4 regions of the Streptomyces sp. NPDC127117 genome follow, and region 1 is predicted to be linked to each of the others. Evidence: riboswitches for the same ligand, from Rfam matches in the RefSeq annotation. Region 1 holds a riboswitch; each other region holds the start of a gene.
The links. Region 1 has a riboswitch for cobalamin ahead of cobN (cobaltochelatase subunit CobN). Riboswitches for the same ligand answer to the same signal wherever they lie in the genome.

Region 1 (3,151 bases):
GCGTACCAGCGCCGGTAGTCGGCGGCCGGGATCCGGACCGGGTTACGGGCCAACTGCTCCTCAGTGAGCCACTCCTGGTCGTGGCCGCCGGCCTCGATCAGTGCGCGGATCAGCTCGTCGCCGTCGCCCGACACCAAGCCGGGGACCTCCTCCGTACCGAAGTCGTATCCCTGGTCGCGGAGTCGGCGCAGCAGGGCGACGGCGCTGGCCGGGGTGTCGAGGCCGACGGCGTTGCCGATCCGGGAGTGCTTGGTCGGGTACGCGGACAGCACCAGCGCGATCCGCTTCTCGGCGGCCGGGATGTGGCGCAGCCGGGCGTGGCGCACGGCGATCCCGGCGACGCGGGCGGCGCGCTCGGTGTCCGCGACGTACGCGGGCAGGCCGTCCTCGTCGATCTCCTTGAAGGAGAACGGCACGGTGATCAGGCGGCCGTCGAACTCGGGGACCGCGATCTGGCTGGCGGCGTCGAGCGGGGAGACGCCCTCGTCGTTGCCCTCCCAGTCGGTGCGCGATCCGGTGAGGCAGAGCGCCTGGAGGATGGGGACGTCGAGGCCGCTGAGGACGCCCGCGTCCCAGGACTCGTCGTCACCGCCCGCCGATGCCTCGGCCGGCCGGGTGCCGCCCGCGGCGAGGACGGTGGTCACGATCGCGTCGGCGGCGCGCAGCGCCTCGATCAGTTCGGGCTCGGGGGTGCGCAGCGAGGCGACGTACAGCGGCAGCGCGCGGGCGCCGGCGTCCTCGACGGCACGGCACAGGGCGTCCACGAACGCGGTGTTGCCGCTCATGTGGTGGGCGCGGTAGTAGAGCACGGCGACGACCGGGCCGTCGGTGCGGCGGGCGGTGCGCTCCAGCGGGCCCCAGGAGGGTGCCGGGGCGGGCGGTGCGAATCCGTGGCCGGTGAGCAGGACGGTGTCGGAGAGGAAGCGGGCAAGCTGGTCCAGGTTGGCGGGGCCGCCGTGGGCCAGGTAGGCGTGGGCCTCGGCGGCGATGCCGATGGGGACCGTGGAGGCGGCCATCAGCTGGGCGTCGGGGGCCTGTTCGCCGGTGAGGACGACGACGGGGCGCCCGGTGGCGAGGACTTGGTCGAGGCCGTCCTGCCAGGCGCGTACGCCACCGAGGAGCCGTACGACGACCAGGTCGACGCCGTCGAGGAGCTGCGGGAGGTCCTGGAGCGGGAGCCGGGAGGGGTTGGCGTAGCGGCAGGAGACCGGGCCGTCCGAGGCGCGGGCGCTGAGCAGGTCGGTGTCGGACGTCGACAGGAGCAGGATCATGCGGCGTCGGGCCTTCCTCGGGGTGTCCACGCCCCGGGCGGTGTCGGAATGGAGTCTCCCCTGCTCGACGGAGTCGAGGGCCGGGGAAGGGAGTTCCTGACTCGCCCGGCCGGGGCCGGGCTCACAGTGGCGGGACCGTGCCGGAATCTCACCGGACTTCCTCCCCTGTCGCCGTCTGTGGCGACGACGTGCCGGATGGCCCGTCACTAGGCATAGTAAGGGCCGGTCAACCGATGGAGGACATACGGTTCTGCTCGGATGGTCGGTATGCTCGCCGCCATGCCCCCACCTGCCACTTCGCCTTCGCTGCCCGAAGACGCGTCTGCCCGGGACCGCGGTGACGCCTGCCCCGGCACACTGCGGCTGCACCGGGCGGACGACGGCGCGCTGGCCCGTGTCCGGGTGCCCGGTGGTCTGCTGACCGCGGCGCAGGCGGATGCCCTGGGTGCGGTGGCGGAGGGACTGGGCGATGGTGAGTTGCATCTCACTTCGCGAGGCAATGTGCAGTTGCGCGGGCTGAGCCCCGACTGCGGTGGCGAACTGGCCGGCCGGCTGGGCGAGGCGGGACTGCTGCCCTCCGCCCGCCACGAGCGGATACGCAACATCGTGGCGTCGCCGCTCTCGGGGCTCGACGACAGCGGGGCGGCGGACGTCGGACCGTGGCTCCGGACGCTGGACTCGCTGCTGTGCGCGGGCGCGCGGACGGCCGGGCTCTCGGGCAGGTTCCTGTTCGTGCTCGACGACGGCCGTGGCGATGTGGACGCGCTGGGCGGCGATGTGACGCTGCTGGCGCAGGACGGCGGAGCGGCGCTGCTGCGGATCGGCACGGCCCGGACCGTGGTGCGGATACCCGGTGCGCAGGCGCCGCGGGCCGCCCTCCTGGCGGCGGAGATCTTCCTGGAGCGGGCGTCGGGCACCGGCGCCTGGCGGGTGTCGGACCTGCCCGGCGGCTCCGGCTCCCTTCTCGACGAGGTCGTACGGCGGTTGCGGGAGGAGGATCCCGGCACCGCCGCCACCGAGGACCGCGACTGCCCGCGCGGCTCGGACGGCCCCGCCCCCGGCGTGGTCACCGGTCCGCACGACGGGGCGGCGCTGTCCGTCGGAATCCCCCTGGGTCGGATCGACGGGGCGCAGTGGCGGTCGCTGACCGACACGGCCCGGCACCGGGGACGTGGTGAACTGCGGCTGACTCCGTGGCGCGGGGTCGTCGTACCGGGGGTGGAGCGGCGACGGGCGGCGGGGCTGCTGGACGAGCTGGGGGCCACCGGCCTCATCGTCGGACCCGACTCCCCCTGGACCGGGGTGGGTGCCTGTATCGGCCGCCCCGGCTGCGCGAAATCGCTCGCCGATGTGCGGGACCGGGCGGCGGCCGTGGTGGGGCCCGCGGGTCTGCTGCCGGTGTACTGGTCCGGGTGCGAACGCCGGTGCGGCCATCCCCGCGGCGAGTGGGTCGATGTCGTCGCCGTCCCCGGCGGACACCGGATCTCCGTCGTACGGGGCGAGGAGAGGGGCGCGCCGGTGAGCGTCCCCGACGGCCCCGGCGGGCTCGCCGAAGCGGTGGCTTCGGCCCGCGGTACGCGCGGCTGATCCCGTACGACCGACTCCCCCTTACTCGCAGTTCTTGCTGTATCCGACCGTTGCACGCCCGAGGAAGAGAGCGAAAGCACTGTGCACCAGTACGAGAAGGACGGACCGGCGATCTATCGCCAGTCCTTCGCCACGATCCGCGCGGAGGCGGATCTCGCAGGCCTGCCCGCCGATGTGAGCCAGGTCGCGGTCCGCATGATCCACGCCTGCGGGATGGTCGACCTCGTCCGCGATCTCGCTTTCACCCCGGACGCGGTCGCCCGTGCCCGTGCCGCGCTGCGGGGCGGCGCGCC
Region 2 (3,151 bases), on a different contig from region 1:
TGGGCAGCGGCCTCACCGACCTCAAGCCGCCGCAGGGCTTCGCCGCCCAGACCAGCGCCGCGACGGTCATCCTGGCCTCCTCGCACCTCGGCTTCTCCCTCTCCACCACCCAGTCCTGCTCCGGCGCCGTGATGGGCGCGGGCCTCGGCCGGCAGGGCGGTGTGGTCCGCTGGTCCACCGCCACCCGGATGTTCGTCGCCTGGGGTCTGACCCTGCCGGCCGCCGGACTGGTCGGCGCGGGCGCGGAGCTCCTCACCAAGCAGGGCACCTGGGGTGTCGTCGTCGTCGCGGCGCTGCTGGTCGCGGGCTCCGGTGCGATCTGGCTGGTGTCGCGCCGCAAGCCGGTCGGCCACGACGATGTCGCGCCCCAGGACGGCGGGGTCGAGCCCGCGGGCGTCGTCACCGCGGCCATCGCCGCCGTCAGCCCGCCGCCCACCATGGCCGCGGCGCCGGCCCAGAACCTCACGACCACCATTCCGGCCCCGGCCGGAACCACCCAGGACCCGGCGCGACCCGCCACCGTCTGAGCCGGCCGACAGGCCGGCCGTCTAAGGAATCAGCATGAACATCGACTGGGCAGCCCTCGGCTCCGTATTCGGCGTCTCCCTCGTTGTCACCGTCGCGCTGGTGGGCCTCTTCACCCTGGGCATCGTCGGCCTCTCCAAGCAGCCGGAACCGGCGGCGCAGGGCGGCTCCGGCGGCTCGCTGCTGCTGGCCCGCGCCGGCGCGTACGTCTGCTTCGGGCTGTGCGCGGCGGCCGTCGCGTACGGGATCTATCTGATCGTCGCCTGAGAGCGACCCACAATCAGCGACCCACAATCAGGGGGCGGTCCGAGCCGCTCCCGCGCACGCTCCTCCGTCGGGCCGGACACCACAGGTGTCCGGCCCGATGTGGGTATCAGCACACTGCGCCGTCGCAGGTCAACGGCAGGTTGACGGGCGTTCGCGGGGCGTGGTGGACTGCCGGAGCCAATTACGGCGACAGCAGAGGAAGCCGGTGCGAATCCGGCGCGGTCCCGCCACTGTCACCGGGGAGCGGTCCCCCAACACCGGAAGTCACGGCTCGCGCGAGCGGGCTGGAAGGCCGGGGGAACCGCGGATCCGGAAGCCAGGAGACTCTCGTCGCCGGTCACGTCGAACCAGGGCGCGGACCCTGAGTGAGGACATATCGCCATGCCTGGCTGCCGTGCGTCCGCTGTTTCGGCGCTCTCGACGAGAGCCGCCTGTACGAAGGTCCGCCGAGGCGCGACGGCCGGCTGAACCGTGCGAGCCGACCGCATCTTCGCGTACGGCGCCACGGCCGGTCTGATCGGCGATCTGCTGCTCGGTGACCCCCGCAGGGGGCACCCGGTCGCCGCCTTCGGGCGGGCCGCGGCGGGCGTCGAGCGCCGGCTGTGGCGCGATCACCGCGGCTGGGGCGCGCTGCACACCCTGGTCTGCGCCGGAGGCGCCGCGGGCGGTGCCGCGCTGATCGGCCGTGCCGTGCGTCGCAGCCCCGCCGCCTCCGTGGCACTGACCGCCGCCGCCACCTGGTCCGTCGTCGGCGGCACGTCCCTGGGGCGTGAGGCGCGGGCCATCGGCGGCGCCCTGGCCGCCGGTGACATCGACCTGGCCCGCGAGCGGCTGCCGCATCTGTGCGGCCGCGACCCGCACTCCCTGGACGGGCCGCAGATCGCCCGCGCCGTGGTGGAGTCCGTGGCGGAGAACACCTCGGACGCCGTGGTCGGCGCGCTGGTGTGGGGTGCGCTGGCCGGGGTTCCCGGGCTGGCCGGATTCCGGGCCGCCAACACCCTGGACGCCATGGTCGGGCACCGCTCGCCCCGGCATCTGCGCTACGGCTGGGCCTCGGCCCGCCTCGACGACCTCGCCGGCTGGCCCGGCGCCCGGCTCACGGCCCTGCTGGCCGTCGCCGCCGGGGGGCGGCCGCGGGGAGCGGTCCACGCCTGGCGGGCCGATGCCGCCAAGCACCCGAGCCCCAACGCGGGCCCGGTGGAGGCGTCGTTCGCGGGCGCACTCGGCGTACGGCTCGGCGGAACCCTCGCGTACGGCGGCCGGATCGAGCACCGCCCGGTGCTCAACGGGGAGACGGGCCGGGCCGTGGAGACCGCGGACATCGAGCGCGCGGTGCGGCTGTCGCGCCGGGTGAGCGCGCTGGCGCTGGGCGTCTGCGTGGCGGGGCGGCTCGGCGCGGCCCTCGCCGCGCGGCGGATCGCCGGGCGCCGGACCACCGGGAAGAACGTGGCGGGATCTCGCGCCGCAGGACGGAGAAGCGCATGAGCGGCGGGCTGCTGGTCGCCGGAACCACTTCCGACGCGGGCAAGAGCGTCGTCACGGCAGGCATCTGCCGCTGGCTCGTGCGCCGGGGCGCGAAGGTGGCGCCCTTCAAGGCGCAGAACATGTCGCTCAACTCGTTCGTCACCCGCGAGGGCGCCGAGATCGGGCGGGCCCAGGCCATGCAGGCCCAGGCCGCCCGCGTGGAGCCGACGGCGCTGATGAACCCGGTTCTGCTCAAGCCCGGCGGCGACCGCTCCAGCCAGGTCGTCCTGATGGGCAGGCCGGTCGGCGAGATGAGCGCGCGCGGCTACCACGGGGGCAGGCAGGAGGCGCTGCTCTCCACGGTCGTGGACTGCCTGGAGCAGCTCCGGAGCACGTACGACGCGGTGATCTGCGAGGGGGCGGGCAGCCCGGCCGAGATCAATCTGCGGCGCACGGACATCGTGAACATGGGCATCGCGCGGGCGGCACGCTTCCCGGTGGTGGTCGTCGGTGACATCGACCGCGGTGGCGTCTTCGCCTCGTTCTTCGGTACGACGGCGCTGCTCGCCGAGGAGGACCAGTCGCTGATCGCCGGGTATCTCGTCAACAAGTTCCGGGGCGATGTGTCGCTGCTGGAGCCGGGGCTCGAAATGCTGCGGGACCTCACCGGCCGGCCGACGTACGGAGTGCTGCCCTTCGCCCACGGCCTCGGCATCGACGAGGAGGACGGGCTGCGGGTCTCGCTGCGCGGGGCGGTGCGCGAGTCGGTCGTCGCGCCGCCGCACGGCGAGGACGTGCTGCGCGTCGCGGTGTGCGCGGTGCCGCTGATGTCGAACTTCACCGATGTGGACGCGCTGGCCGCCGAGCCGGGCGTCGTCGTCAGGTTCGTGGACCG
Region 3 (3,151 bases), on a different contig from region 1:
CTGGTCTGCGGTGGCGAAGACAGCGTGGAAGAGGCGGCGTTCGAAGCGGACCCCTTCGGTGAGGATGGTCTCGAAGGCACGGATCACAGCCTCCTTCGCCATCATCGCGACGGGTGCGGACATCGCGGCCACGGTTGCGGCGACGGCCGGCGCCTCGGTGAGCGTGGCGGCTTCCGCACCCATTACGCCCCCGGAGACCGGCGCGTCGAGTGCGCGGTGCCGCCGCCCAGCAGTGCGTCCCGGGCGACGTGTGCACCCAGTTGACGCCGCGAGGCGATCAAGCCCTCGTATTCCTGCTCGGTGAGCGCGATCCTGGAATCCCCGTCGACCGTCACGATTCTCGGTTCGTGCCCGGCGGCCCCGCCGTCCTCACCGTTTTCCGCCGCGCCGCGCGCAAGGCCCGTTTCCAGGCGCCGATCCGCTTCGTCCGCCGCGATGCGGTACCGGGCTCCGCGACCGGCTGAACCCCGGCGGACTGCACCCTGCCGCCGGTCGCACATCGCACCGCACCGCACCGCACGATCGAGAGGAACCTCATGCGTCAGGACCTGATCCGCCGTGCCGCCGTGACCACCGGCCGTTGCGCGGCGGCGGCGTCGGGTCGGCTCGTCACCGGATGTCCGCGTACCGATCCGTGTGCCGGGTGAGACAGCGGTATCCGGCCCCCCTGAGCGAGCCGGCTTCCCTCCGCAGGCAGCCCACGGCTCTCGCGGTCCATGGGAAGCGCTGCCCATCGGGCATTTCGGCGATCTGGACTACGAACCGCGCGACCACGGCGCAGGGTCGAACGTGCCGGGAGGTCTTCGACGGCGTCCTCGGCGACCGGCCCCACCGAGTGGACCGCCGCCGGGACGATGTGGAGGTGACCCCGGCCGACCTGTTGTCGGTGCGCCGGATCAGCGGGCCGCCGACCCCCGGGGGTGTGCGCACCAACGTCTCCGTCGCGCTGCGCTGGTTCGCCGCCCGGCTGCGCGGGCAGGGCGCGGTGGCGCTGGACGGCTGATGGCGGACGCGGCCATCGCCGAGATGCCCGGGTGCTTCCCGAGTGTCCTTTGTCACTTTCCGAATCCTGGACGGTTCTCGTCCCCACTGAGTGACGGCCCGTAGTCTGACGGAGCAGCTGGTTCGCCCTGTCAGCCAGGCAGGGAGTCGTAAGAGGGAACCCGGTGGGAATCCGGGACTGCCCCGCAGCGGTGAGCGGGAACGACCGCCGTCATACGCACTGGGTCCGAGGTACCGGACCTGGGAAGCGACGGCCATTAGGTGTCCTCCGAGAAGAGGGCGTGCCCGCGAGTCCGAAGACCTGCCAACTGCCCGTGTGCGGACCACTCCGCGCGCGGACACCCCGGTGACCTCGAGGGCGGGTCGGCGTACATACCAGACGGGACGACCGCGCCTTTGCCGCGCGGGATCATCACCTCTGGTTGGCCATTCCTTCGCGCTCTCGTCCCGTCTCCGGGGCCCAGGGATTCATCTCGCGAAGGAGATCTCCGTGACCAGCAAGTCCGCAGCCGCGGCAGCACGGGCCACCGTGTACGGCTACCCCCGCCAGGGCCAGAACCGGGAACTGAAGAAGGCGATCGAGGGCTACTGGAAGGGCCGCGTCACCGCCGATGCCCTCCGGGACACCGCCGCCGACCTCCGTCGGAGCAACTGGCGGCAGCTCGCCGACGCGGGCGTCGACGAGGTGCCCACCGGCGACTTCTCGTACTACGACCATGTCCTCGACACCACTGTCCTGGTGGGCGCGATCCCCGAGCGGCACCGCGCAGCCGTCGAGGCCGACGCGCTCGACGGCTACTTCGCCATGGCGCGCGGCACCCAGGAGGTGGCACCCCTGGAGATGACCAAGTGGTTCGACACCAACTATCACTATCTGGTGCCGGAGTTGGGCCCGGAAACGGTGTTCACCGCGAACTCCGCCAAGCAGGTCGCCGAACTTGAGGAGGCGCTCGCACTCGGTCTCACCGCCCGGCCGGTCCTGGTCGGCCCCGTCACCTACCTCCTGCTCGCCAAGCCCGCTCCCGGCGTGCCCGCGGACTTCGACCCGCTCACCCTCCTGGACCGGCTGCTCCCGGTGTACGCCGAGGTGCTCGCCGATCTGCGCGCGGCCGGCGCCGAATGGGTACAGCTCGACGAGCCCGCTCTGGTGCAGGACCGAACCCCGGCCGAACTGAACGCCACCACCCGCGCCTACCGCGACCTCGGCGGCCTCACCGACCGGCCCAAGCTGCTGGTCGCCTCCTACTTCGACCGTCTCGGCGACGCCCTGCCGGTGCTCGCCAAGGCCCCGGTCGACGGCCTCGCCCTGGACTTCACCGAGGCCGCGGCCGCCAACCTGGACGCGCTGGCCACCGTCGGCGGACTCCCCGGCAAGCGGCTGGTCGCCGGAGTCGTCAACGGCCGCAACATCTGGATCAACGACCTGTCGAAGTCCCTGTCCACCCTCGGCACCCTGCTCGGGCTCGCCGACCGGGTCGACGTGGCAGCCTCCTGTTCCCTGCTCCACGTCCCTCTGGACGCGTCCGCCGAGCGGGATGTCGCGCCGCAGATCCGGCGCTGGCTGGCCTTCGCCAAGCAGAAGACCGCCGAGATCGTCACCCTCGCCAAGGGCCTCGCCCAGGGCACCGACGCCATCACCGCCGAACTCGCCGCCAACCGCGCCGACCTGGCCTCCCGTGCGGGCTCGCCGATCACCCGCCATCCTGCCGTGCGGGCCCGCACCGAGGCCGTGACGGACGCAGACGCCCACCGCTCCCAGCCGTACACCGAGCGGGCCGTGGCCCAGCGTGCCCATCTCGGGCTGCCGCTGCTGCCCACGACGACCATCGGCTCGTTCCCGCAGACCGGCGAGCTGCGCGCCGCCCGCGCCGACCTGCGCGCCGGGCGCATCGACACGGCCGGGTACGAGGAGCGCATCAAGGCGGAGATCCAGGAGGTCATCTCCTTCCAGGAGAAGACCGGCATCGACGTCCTGGTGCACGGCGAGCCCGAGCGCAACGACATGGTCCAGTACTTCGCCGAGCAGCTCACCGGCTACCTCGCCACCCAGCACGGCTGGGTCCAGTCCTACGGCACCCGCTACGTCCGCCCGCCGATCCTCGCCGGGGACATCTCCCGCCCCGAGCCGATGACCGTACGCTGGACGTCC
Region 4 (3,151 bases), on a different contig from region 1:
TGGACAGCCTGGAGATGGACTCCCTCGCCGTCGCCGAGTTCGCCGTCCTCATCAGGGAGACGGCCGGCGGCGACCGGGACTTCGACCAGCTCCCCAAGAACGCCACGCTGGCCGACATCAGCCGGTTCTTGGACACGGCGGCCGGCAGCGGGGCGCGGTTGGGCGGGGCAGCGATGAGCAACGCCCGATGAACAGGCCGGCCGTCGCCGTCACCGGACTGGGCATGATCACCCCGGTCGGCAACGACACCGAATCCACCTGGCAGGGGGTGTGCGCGGCTGTGTCACCGGCCCGCACCGTCGCCGAGCTCGAAGGATGCGCGATCGACTTCGCCTGCATGGTCGACGGCATCGACCTGGACGCCGCGATCGGCGGCCGGGCGTCCTTCCGCATGGGGAAGTACGTGAAACTCGCCGTGCTCGCCGCCCGGGAGGCGGTCGCCGACGCCGGGCTCGACCCGGCCCGGTGGGAGGGAGACCGGGTCGCGGTGGTCGTCGGCACCAGCAGTGGCGGCTCCGCCTCGCTGACCGAACAGGCCGTCGTGCTCGACCGGCTCGGCGCCGGGGCCACCTCGCCGTCGGGCATCCTGCTCACCATTCCGAACATGCCCGCCGCCGAGATCGCGATCCAGCTGAGGGCCACCGGCCCCAGCCTGGCACCGTGCACCGCCTGCTCGTCCGGCGCCACCGCGCTGTCCGTGGCCCGCGACCTGCTGGTCACCGGACAGTGCGACATCGCGATCGCCGGAGCCACCGAGTCGATCGTCTACCCGGTCGCGATGGCCGGGTTCGCCAGATCCGGGGCCGGGGCACGCACAGGCGGCGACCCCGCCACGCTGTGCCGGCCCTTCGCGGCCGACCGGGCCGGCCTGGTCATGGGCGAGGGCGCGGCGGTCATGGTGCTGGAACGGGTGGACGACGCCCGGGCCCGGAGCGCGGCCCCACGGGCGCTGCTCGCCGGCACCGGAGCCACCACCGACGCCCACCACCCCATCAGCCCGCATCCGTCCGGCGCGGTCGCCCAGGCGGCGGTGGAGGCCGCGCTGCGCGATGCGGGCTGGGCCGCCGAGGACGTCGAGCACGTCAACGCGCACGGCACGGCGACCCCGGTCAACGACGCCACCGAGGCCGCCCTGATCGCCCGGGTCTACCCGCACCGGCCGCCCATCACCGCGCCCAAGGGCGTACTGGGGCACTGCATGGGGGCGGCCGGAGCGATCGAGGCCGGACTCACCGTTCTCACGCTCCAGCGCGGAGTCGTACCACCGATCGCCAACCTGGACGCCCCGGCGCCCGAGTTCGACATCGACTGCGTGACCAAGCAACCTCTGCGGCGGCCCATCAGGCGCGCCGTCAGCCATTCCTTCGGATTCGGCGGCCACAACGCCGTGCTCGCTCTTCAGCGTCCCTGAGAGCCGCTCCGCAGACAGCAGGCAGGTGGTGCGACGGGAAGACAGCCCGGCGTACCACCGGCCACACACCGCCCGTGAGCTGCGCAGAGGCACGTGATAGCTTGCCGGGGCCAGTCAAACTCCACGTAGGGGTCAGGGAATCCGGTGCGAATCCGGAACTGACGCGCAGCGGTGAGGGGGACGGGCGGGGCCACGGCCACTGGGATCACCCTCGGGTGCCCGGGAAGGCGCTCCGTCCGAACGAACCCGAGTCCGAAGACCTGCTGGCATCCGCGATCCGGCACCGGGCCGCGGAACTCCGTACAACGGGCTCCGCGCATGAGTCCAGAGACGCAGAGGGACTCCGTGCCGTCCATAGCCAGCTCCGTCCGCACCATCGCCCTGCTCTCGGCGGGACTCGTCCTGCTGACCGCCTGCGGAGGCGGGGCCGGTGACTCCAGCGCGAAACCGGGCCGCGCGGACGGATATCCGGTGACGCTGAAGAACTGCGGCCGCACCGTCACCGTCGAGGCCGCGCCGCACCGCGCCGTCTCGGTGGACCAGGGATCGACGGAGATCCTGCTCTCCCTCGGTCTCGCCGACCGGATGGCCGCCACCGCGACCTGGACCGACCCGGTGATGAAGGGCCTGGAGAAGGCCAACGCCGACGTGCCCAGGATCGCGGACAACCGGCCGTCCTCGGAGAAGGTCCTCGACCGCGAACCGGACTTCGTCAGCGCCTCGTTCGAATCGACACTCGCCAAGGGCGGCGTCGCACCCCGCGAACAGTTCGAATCGCTCGGCGTCCCCACCTATGTCTCGCCCGCCGACTGCACCGGCAAGGACAACAGCGGCGGCGGTGACGGAGCCCGCAGCGCGCCGCTCACCATGGACAGCGTCTACGGCGAAGTGCACGACCTGGCCCGGGTGTTCGGCGTACCGGAGCGCGGCGACACGCTCGTGGCCACGCTGCGGGAGCGGGTGAAGAAGGCGGCCGAGGGCATCGACGCCTCCGGCACCACCCTCCTGTACTGGTTCTCCGACTCCAAGGCCCCGTACCTGGCGGGCTGCTGCGGAGCCCCCGGAATCATCACCGAAGCACTCGGCGCGAAGAACGTCTTCGACGACACCCGCGAGGAATGGCCCCAGATCAGCTGGGAGACCGTCGCCGACCGCAACCCCGACGTCCTGGTCATCGGCGACCTGACCCGTAAGGCCCAGACCGCGGAGAGCGCCGCGAAGAAGATCGAGTTCCTGGAGTCCAACCCCGCCACGAAGAACATGGACGCCGTCAGGCACAAGCGGTACGTCCTGCTGAGCGGCCAGGCCATGAACCCGTCCATCCGGACGGTCGAGGGCGTCGAACGCGTCGCAGCCAAACTGCGCAGGTTCGGGCTCGCGGGGTGACGCCCACCGAACGCGGCACGAGGGTGACCGCGCCACCGGCCGCCGTCACGACGGTGAGCGTCACGACGGGCGTACGACGGCTGCGCGGCGGGGTCCTGTGGGCCTGCGGCCTCGCGCTGCTCGCCGTCTCCGTCGCGGTCGCCGTCACCATCGGACCCGCACGCGTCTCGGTGGCCGACGTCTGGTCCGCGGTGGCCGCCCACCTCGGTGGAGGCGATTCGCGGCTCTCCCCGATCCGGGACGGCATCATCTGGAACCTGCGCATGCCGCGCACCCTGCTCGCCGCGGTGTGCGGCGCCGGGCTCGCGGTCTGCGGCACCGTCATGCAGTCCCTGCTCCGCAACCCGCTCGCCG

Region 2: linked by a shared signal. The riboswitch ahead of ACFVH0_RS23010 (cobalamin biosynthesis protein) and the one ahead of cobN (cobaltochelatase subunit CobN) in region 1 are both predicted to bind cobalamin.
Region 3: linked by a shared signal. The riboswitch ahead of metE (5-methyltetrahydropteroyltriglutamate--homocysteine S-methyltransferase) and the one ahead of cobN (cobaltochelatase subunit CobN) in region 1 are both predicted to bind cobalamin.
Region 4: linked by a shared signal. The riboswitch ahead of ACFVH0_RS20770 (ABC transporter substrate-binding protein) and the one ahead of cobN (cobaltochelatase subunit CobN) in region 1 are both predicted to bind cobalamin.

The regions. Positions count from the first base shown of each region.
Region 1 covers NZ_JBHXTM010000013.1:146,575-149,725, forward strand. Annotated here, with positions in the region: gene cobN (cobaltochelatase subunit CobN) at 1-1,271, opposite strand, end outside; cobalamin riboswitch at 1,342-1,491, opposite strand; gene cobG (precorrin-3B synthase) at 1,539-2,858, shown strand; gene ACFVH0_RS14550 (precorrin-8X methylmutase) at 2,940-3,151, shown strand, end outside.
Region 2 covers NZ_JBHXTM010000026.1:60,619-63,769, reverse strand. Annotated here, with positions in the region: gene ACFVH0_RS23020 (anion permease) at 1-527, shown strand, start outside; gene ACFVH0_RS23015 (hypothetical protein) at 562-792, shown strand; cobalamin riboswitch at 987-1,119, shown strand; gene ACFVH0_RS23010 (cobalamin biosynthesis protein) at 1,264-2,277, shown strand; gene ACFVH0_RS23005 (cobyric acid synthase) at 2,274-3,151, shown strand, end outside.
Region 3 covers NZ_JBHXTM010000030.1:22,577-25,727, reverse strand. Annotated here, with positions in the region: partial or broken gene ACFVH0_RS25000 (enoyl-CoA hydratase-related protein) at 1-165, opposite strand, end outside; partial or broken gene ACFVH0_RS24995 (malate synthase A) at 791-1,029, shown strand; cobalamin riboswitch at 1,105-1,326, shown strand; gene metE (5-methyltetrahydropteroyltriglutamate--homocysteine S-methyltransferase) at 1,493-3,151, shown strand, end outside.
Region 4 covers NZ_JBHXTM010000022.1:102,018-105,168, forward strand. Annotated here, with positions in the region: gene ACFVH0_RS20760 (acyl carrier protein) at 1-191, shown strand, start outside; gene ACFVH0_RS20765 (beta-ketoacyl-[acyl-carrier-protein] synthase family protein) at 188-1,411, shown strand; cobalamin riboswitch at 1,506-1,694, shown strand; gene ACFVH0_RS20770 (ABC transporter substrate-binding protein) at 1,730-2,797, shown strand; gene ACFVH0_RS20775 (FecCD family ABC transporter permease) at 2,851-3,151, shown strand, end outside.